DNA from 2 places in the Streptomyces sp. V1I1 genome. Region 2 is predicted to be linked to the other one. Evidence: riboswitches for the same ligand, from Rfam matches in the RefSeq annotation. Region 2 holds a riboswitch; the other holds the start of a gene.
What was found. A riboswitch is a leader RNA that binds a small molecule or an ion and turns the genes downstream of it on or off. The one in region 2 is predicted to bind S-adenosylmethionine.

Region 1 (4,049 bases), 1.7 Mb from region 2:
CGTGATCGCCGTCTGCTGTGCGGTATTCCTCCTCAGCCCGGTCTCGGGCCTCAACCCGGTGTACGGCACCGGTGACACACTGCTCGCCGCCCAGAGCGCGTACTTCGAACGCTGGGGCGTGATCCCTGCGGAACTGCTGAACAGCTCGCCCGGCACCCTCCACCCGCTCCTCACCCCTCTCACCGCCCTCTTCGTCCACGGCAGCTGGCTGCATCTGCTCGGCAACATGCTCTTCCTCTACGTCTTCGGGGCGATGGCCGAGGAGCGCGTGGGGCAGCTGGAGTTCGCCCTCTTCTATGTGGGCTGCGGCTATCTCGCGCTGCTCGCCTACGCGGCGGCCAACGCCGACTCCGAGCAGACCCTGGTGGGAGGATCCGGGGCGATCTCGGGCGTGCTCGGCGCGTTCCTCTTCCTCTTCCCCAAGGCCCGGGTCACCAGTCTCTTTCCGTTCCTCTTCTTCCTGCCTTTGCGCTTCCCCGCGTGGATCGTGCTGATCTTCTGGTTCGTCCTGCAGTGGCTGGCGGCACAGCAGGCGGGCAGCGGCCCCGGCGTCGCGTATCTCGCGCATCTGGTGGGGTTCGGGGCCGGGTTTCTCTACGCCTGGGGACGATTCCGGCATGCGACTAGAGTGAAGGCCCAAGCAGCGGCCACCGAGGGAGAAAGCCAACCGTGATCACCGCGATCGTGCTCATCAAGACCAGCGTGGACCGCATCCCCGAGATCGCCGAGTCGATCGCCGCGCTGGACAGCGTCAGCGAGGTCTTCTCCGTCACCGGCACGTACGACTTGATCGCGATGGTGCGGGTGGCCAAGCACGACGACCTGGCGGACGTCATCCCGGGCCGCATCAGCAAGATCCAGGGCGTCGAGGGCACGGACACGCATGTGGCGTTCCGTACGTATTCGCAGCACGACCTGGAGGCGGCGTTCGCGATCGGCCTGGACTCGTAGCGCGTCGCGGCGCGAAGCTGCCGCCCGGGTTCGGGGGCGTTCCGCCTCCGCCGCATACGCAACAAGCCCGCGCCTTCCGGCGCGGGCTTGTTCGGGTCCGGGGCGGAGCCCGGCGTCACACGGCGGGGACGCAGCGGCCGTCCTCCGTGCGGTAGTTCCACTTGGCGCCCTCGCGCACCAGCTCCTTCACCGCCCGTACGAAACGCTCCACATGCTCGTCCGGCGTACCCGCCCCGAAGCTCACGCGGATCGCGTTGAGCGAGCGTTCGCCCGGCTCGGCCTCCGGAGCGCCGCACTCGCCCGGGTCCTGCGGGTCGCTGCCCAGCAGGGTCCGCACCAGCGGGTGCGCGCAGAACAGCCCGTCCCGTACGCCGATGCCGTACTCCGCAGAGAGCGCGGCCGCGAAGTGCGAGCTGTTCCAGCCCTCGACGACGAAGGAGATGACGCCCACCCGAGGAGCGTCGTCCCCGAACAGCGAGAGCACCTTCACCTCGGCCACCTCGGCCAGGCCCGCGCGGACCTTCGCGACGAGGTGCTGCTCCCGGGCGACCAGGTTGTCGAAGCCCGCCTCGGTGAGCGCCTTGCAGGCGGAGGCGATGGAGTAGACACCGATGACGTTCGGCGAACCGGCCTCGTGGCGGGCGGCCGTGGTGTGCCAGTCGACGTCCACGCCGCCGTCCGCGCGCCTCGCGACCTTGCGCGAGGCACCGCCGCCGGCGAGGTACGGCTCCGCGTCCCGAAGCCAGTCCGCACGGCCGGCCAGCACGCCCGAGCCGAACGGCGCGTACAGCTTGTGCCCGGAGAAGGCGACCCAGTCGACGTCCAGCTCCTGTACGGACACGGGGTGGTGGGGCGCGAGCTGAGCCGCGTCGAGCACGATCCGCGCGCCGTGGGCGTGCGCGGCGGCCGCGAGCTCCTTCACCGGCCACAGCTCACCGGTGACATTGGACGCACCGGTCACGCAGACCAATGCCGGGCCGTACGAGTCACGTTCGGCGAGCGCGCGCTCCAGCGTCTGCACCGCCTCCGCCGGCGTACGCGGCGCGTTCAGATACGTCACCCGGGCATCTCTCCCCCTACGCCCTGCGGCGTGGGGGGACCCCCACGGCAGCAGCGAGGCGTGGTGCTCGGTCTCGAAGACGAAGACCTCGCAGTCGGCGGGGATCACGGCCGCCAGCAGGTTCAGCGAGTCGGTCGTGGAGCGGGTGAAGACGACCTGGTCGTCCGGGCGGCAGTCGAGGAACTCCGCGACCGTGACCCGGCTGTTCTCGAAGAGGTCGGTGGACAGCTGCGAGAGGTACCCGGCGCCGCGGTGCACGCTGCCGTAGTACGGGGCGTAGGCAGCGACGTCGTCCCACACCCGCTGCAGGGCCGGGGCGCTCGCCGCGTAGTCGAGTGCGGCGTAGGTGACTTCGCCGCCGGTGACGAGCGGGACGGTGACGTCCCGGCCGAGGACGGGCAGTGGCGCGGCACAGGCAGGGTCGGACTCGGCGGGGGCGACAGCGGTGGCGGTGGCGGTGGCAGCGGAGGCAACGGCGTTCGGGCGTGCGGACATGGCGGTATCTCCCGGCAGGACGAGGCTGGGGGTCCCCCCGACGAAGTCAGGGGGAGGCTTCGGTAGGACCTGCGCGCCTCAACGGCCGCTCGGCGCACAGGGGTTGCCTCGAACACACGGCAACTGCCGCACGGAGGCGTACTGAAGAAGGGGCGTGTAGCCCTATCGCATTCGCTTGCTCACGAGACTGCTCCCTTGAGGACCAGGACCCCAGGGCTTGCAGGGGTCCGCGCTTGCCGCAGACCTCGCTGCCTACGGCCTGGTCTTCACCCGGGGCACCCCGCCACGGACGGAGGGTTGCCGGACAGCGAGCCGGGGCCGTAATCGCTGTCACTCATGACCTTGAAGAGCATCCTGCCATACGTCCCACAGCATGCAAGGCGAGGTCCAGTTCCTGAGACAGGAACCGAACCACGCCTTGCCTCACGCCACCGCAGCCTCAGGCGTTACTCGCGGCCACCCACCGCTCGAGCACTGCTCTGGCCGCACCCGAGTCGATCGACTCGGCGGCCCTTTCGATGCCCGCCGCCAGCTGCTCGTTCAGCGTGCCGTGCGTCGGCTCCAGCGCGACGAGAGCCGCCGCCGAGTTGAGCAGCACCGCGTCCCGTACGGGCCCGGTCTCGCCGCCGAGCAGCCGACGCGCGACATCCGCGTTGAACGATGCGTCGGCGCCGCGCAGGGCCTCGACCGGCACGAGGCTGATGCCGATGTCCCGCGGGTCGAAGGCCTCCTCGCGCACCGCCCCGTCCCGTACCACCCACACCCGGGAGGTCGCCGTCGTGGTCAGCTCGTCGAGGCCGTCGTCGCCGCGGAAGACCAGCGCCGAGGAACCGCGCTCGGCCAGTACACCGGCCAGAATCGGCGCCATCCGCGCGTCCGCGACACCGGTGGCCTGCGCCTTCACCTTCGCCGGGTTGGTGAGCGGGCCGAGGAAGTTGAAAGTGGTGCGGATGCCCAGCTCCTTACGGGCGGCCGCCACATGCCGCAGGGCCGGGTGGAACTTCACCGCGAAGCAGAAGGTGATGCCCGCCTCTTCCGCGACCTGGGCGACCCGCTGCGGGGTGAGCTCGAGATTGACGCCGAGCTTCTCCAGTACGTCGGACGCACCGCTCGCCGACGACGCGGCGCGGTTGCCGTGCTTGACGACCTTCGCACCCGTCCCCGCGACCACGATCGCGGACATCGTGGAGATGTTCACGGTCTTGGCACCGTCGCCGCCGGTCCCGACGATGTCGACGCTCGGCCCGGGCACCTCGATCAGGTTCGCGTGCGCGTACATGGTCCGTACGAGACCGGAGATCTCCTCGACGGTCTCGCCCTTGGCGCGCAGGGCCACCGCGAAGCCTGCGATCTGCGCGTTCGTCGCCTCGCCGCTGAGGATGCGGTCCATGGCCCACGCGGTGGCCTCCGCGCTCTGGTCGCGGTTGTCGAGGAGAGCGTTCAGCACCTGGGGCCAGGAGAGGTCCGCCACGCTGTCGCCGCCGACCGGGGTCACAACGTTCATGGTCCACTCCTGGGTCCACAGCCGAATAGGGATGGGTCC
Region 2 (4,049 bases):
GGATAATTCATGTGAATTCTGTGAATTCCGGGGCAAGTCGGGCCCGACAAAAGGCGCCTACGCGACAATTCGATCGACCACTTTGGCTGACTCTTGTCGCGCGGCGACGCATTCTCATATGCGTCCGGCACGAGCAGCGGAGGGGGCTTCCCAAAGCCTACCGCGCTCAACCCTATGGAATTGCCCCCTCCGCTTCTCTTGCGGAGGGGGCAATACCGGTAACTCTGCGAAGTCAGCAGCCGCCGGCGACAGCCGGAATGATCGAGACGCCCGCACCGTCCGGTGTCGCGGTCTCCAGACCCTGCTCGAAACGGACGTCGTCGTCGTTCACGTACACGTTGACGAAGCGACGCAGCTTGCCCTGGTCGTCCAGGACACGCGCGGCGATGCCGGTGTGGTTCTTCTCCAGGTCGGCGATCACCTCGGAGAGGGTCGCGCCCTGAGCCGAAACCTCGGCCTGGCCGCCCGTATACGTACGGAGAATGGTGGGGATGCGGACGTTGACGCTCATGCTGCGTGCCTTCCTTGAGTCTCGGGTGGTCGGTCAGCCTGCCAGGCCGGCGTCGCGGAACGCGTCCAGGCTCGGGCGGATCGTCGCGGTCGGACCGGTCGTCGGCGCCACCGCGTCCAGCGTCTTGAGGCCGTCACCGGTGTTGAGGACGACGGTGGTGAGCGCCGGGTCGAGCACACCCTGTTCGATCAGCTTCTTCGTGACACCCACGGTCACGCCACCCGCCGTCTCCGCGAAGATGCCTTCCGTACGGGCGAGCAGCTTGATGGCGTCGACGATCTGATCGTCGTTGACGTCCTCGACCGCCCCGCCGGTGCGGCGCGCGATGTCCAGCACGTACGGGCCGTCCGCCGGGTTGCCGATCGCCAGCGACTTGGCGATGGTGTTCGGCTTCTGCGGGCGTACGACGTCGTGCCCGGCCTTGAAGGCCGTCGACACCGGCGAGCAGCCCTCCGCCTGGGCGCCGAAGATCTTGTACGGCTTGTCCTCGACCAGACCGAGCTTGATCAGCTCCTGCAGCCCCTTGTCGATCTTCGTGAGCTGCGAGCCCGAGGCGATCGGAACCACGATCTGGTCGGGCAGCCGCCAGCCGAGCTGCTCGCAGATCTCGTACGCCAGCGTCTTGGAGCCCTCGCCGTAGTACGGGCGGAGGTTGACGTTGACGAAGCCCCAGCCCTCGCCCAGCGGGTCGCCGATGAGCTCGGAGCAGAAGCGGTTTACGTCGTCGTAGTTGCCCTCGATGCCGACCAGCTCGCCGCCGTACACCGCGGCCATGACGACCTTGCCCTGCTCCAGGTCGTGCGGGATGAACACGCAGGAACGGAAGCCGGCCCGCGCGGCGGCGGCGCCGACCGCGCCCGCCAGGTTGCCGGTGGACGAGCAGGACAGGGTGGTGAAGCCGAAGGCACGCGCGGCCTCGACGGCGATGGCGACGACACGGTCCTTGAAGGAGTGCGTCGGGTTGCCGGAGTCGTCCTTGATGTACAGGCCGCCGGTGACGCCCAGCTCACGGGCGAGGTTGTCGGCCTTGACGAGCTTGGTGAAGCCGGGGTTGATGTTCGGCTTGTCGGCCACGTCGGCGGGGACGGGCAGCAGCGGGGCGTACCGCCAGATGTTGTCCGGACCCGCTTCGATCCGCTTCTTCAGCGCCTCGGGGTCTTCGCCGGGGAGGTCGTACGCGACCTCGAGCGGCCCGAAACAGGAGGCGCAGGCGAAGATCGGGCCGAGCCCGAAACGCTCTCCGCACTCGCGGCACGAGAGCGCCGCGGCGGGACCGAGGTTCACGGGAGTGGTGCTTTCGACAGTCTGCACAGCCATGGAGGCGAGGCCCTTTCTCCTCATCTTCCCCGTGGCGCATTTCGCCACGAGACGGAATTGGCACCTTCCCCACCGTGACCTCGCGGTCGGCGGGAGGGTTGCCGGGGCTTCAACGGGCCGTTCCCTCTGCCCCTCTGGATGAGCGGTATTCGATTGTCAGCGTGACGACCCCCGACATGCGACGGTCATCCGCGTTGTTCAAGACTGTAACCGAAGGCCCGGATGGTTGAGATAGTCGTCCGAACCTCGAGATGGATCATCCGACCGGAAGTCTAGGGAGACGCGCACGTGCTCGATGAGGTGGAGCGCTGGCTGGTCCGGCGGTCCTGGGCCGCGGCCGACCGCCCACTTGACCTGCTGCTTACCGCCAAACGCTCGACGACGGTCAGCGTGGTGCTCCCCGCCCTGAACGAGGAGGCGACGGTCGGCGAGATCGTCACCGTGATCCGCCGCGAGCTGATGGAGGCCGTGCCGCTCGTCGACGAGCTGGTCGTCGTCGACTCGGGCTCGAGCGACCGTACGACCGAGGTGGCCGCGGCGGCCGGAGCTCGCGTGGTGCACCGGGACGCGATCCTGCCCCGAATACCCGCGGTCCCCGGCAAGGGCGAGGTGCTGTGGCGCTCGCTGCTGGCGACCAGCGGCGACATCGTGTGCTTCGTCGACGCGGATCTGCGGGAGTTCTCCGCGGACTTCGTCTCCGGGATCGTGGGCCCACTGCTGACCGACCCCGATGTGCACTTCGTCAAGGCGATGTATGACCGGCCGCTCGGCGACCGCGCAGGTCAGGGCGGCCGGGTGACCGAACTGGTGGCGCGTCCGCTGCTGAATCTGCACTGGCCGCAGCTGGCCGGGTTCGTCCAGCCGCTGGGCGGGGAGTACGCGGCGCGGCGCTCGCTGCTGGAGCGGCTGCCCTTCCCTGTCGGTTACGGCGTGGAGCTCGGCCTGCTCGTCGACGCGCTGCACACGGTGGGCCTGGACGCGCTGGCGCAGGTGGACGTCGGCTCGCGCAAGCACCGTCACCAGGACGGGCAGGCGCTGGGCCGGATGGCCGCGGCAATCTACCGTACGGCTCAACTCCGGCTCTCCCGCGGCCACTTGGTGCGTCCTGCGCTCACGCAGTTCGAGCGGGGCGAGGGCGGCTTCGAGCCGCGGACGTACGCGGTGGACACGGAGGAGCGGCCGCCGATGCGCGAGATCGGTGAGTACGCGGCGCGTCGCGCGGCATAAGCATGGATCGCTGGTCGTTTTGTCTACATTTCCCAGTTATGGGCATGAGAGACGTACGACACACGAGGACGGCACGACCAATGACGTACACACGTTTGAGCGTTTGTGGGACGGGCTAGGTTTCGCGACATGGTCTCCGAGCACGCTGCTGCCCAGGTCCTCGTCGCGTCGAACCGCGGCCCGGTCACATACACGCTGAGCGAGGACGGTTCGCTCGACGCGCGCCGCGGCGGGGGCGGGCTGGTCTCCGGCCTGTCGGCCATCGGCTCCGAGGCGGCGGCGCTATGGGTGTGCGCCGCGCTCGGCGACGGCGACCGCGAGGCGGTACGGCGCGGGGTCGGCGAGCCCGGGGTGCTGATGCTCGACATCGACGAGGCCGTCCACTCCGACGCGTACAACGGCATCGCCAACTCCGTGCTGTGGTTCGTCCACCACATGCTGTACCAGACGCCGCTGGAGCCGGTCTTCGATAAGGAGTTCCGCCGGCAGTGGGCGTCGTACGAGACCTACAACCGGGCCTTCGCGGACGCGCTCGCGGCACAGGCCGCCGAGGGGGCGGCCGTCCTGGTGCAGGACTACCACCTGGCGCTGGTGCCCGGCATGCTCCGCGAGCTCCGTCCCGATCTGCGGATCGGGCACTTCACGCATACGCCGTGGGCGCCCGTCGACTACTTCCGGATGCTGCCCGACGACATCGCGGAGCAGTTGCTGCGCGGCCTGCTCGGCGCGGACCGCGCCTGTTTTCTGACCCGGCGGTGGGCCGATGCCTTCGTCTCCTGCTGTACGGAGCTGTTGGGCGGCACCGGCAGCACGGAGATCGGGGTGCACGGGCTCGGTGCGGACGCGGACTTCCTGCGGGAGCGGGCGCACCGGCCGGACGTGGACGAACGGCTGGCCACGCTGCGTGAGCAGGTCGGCCCTGGGCGCAAGACCATCGTGCGCGTCGACCGCACCGAGCTGTCCAAGAACATCGTGCGCGGGCTGCTGGCGTACC

Region 1: it holds a riboswitch for S-adenosylmethionine, as region 2 does, so the genes downstream of both, QFZ67_RS28915 (aminotransferase class V-fold PLP-dependent enzyme) here and thrC (threonine synthase) in region 2, are expected to answer to the same signal.

Annotation. Positions count from the first base shown of each region.
Region 1 covers NZ_JAUSZH010000001.1:6,171,416-6,175,464, reverse strand. The annotation lists gene QFZ67_RS28925 (rhomboid family intramembrane serine protease) at 1-673, shown strand, start outside; gene QFZ67_RS28920 (Lrp/AsnC family transcriptional regulator) at 670-951, shown strand; gene QFZ67_RS28915 (aminotransferase class V-fold PLP-dependent enzyme) at 1,067-2,506, opposite strand; SAM riboswitch class IV at 2,731-2,848, opposite strand; gene trpD (anthranilate phosphoribosyltransferase) at 2,946-4,010, opposite strand.
Region 2 covers NZ_JAUSZH010000001.1:4,505,014-4,509,062, reverse strand. The annotation lists gene QFZ67_RS21325 (MoaD/ThiS family protein) at 233-511, opposite strand; gene thrC (threonine synthase) at 545-1,828, opposite strand; SAM riboswitch class I at 1,846-1,973, opposite strand; gene QFZ67_RS21315 (glucosyl-3-phosphoglycerate synthase) at 2,117-3,055, shown strand; gene QFZ67_RS21310 (trehalose-6-phosphate synthase) at 3,185-4,049, shown strand, end outside.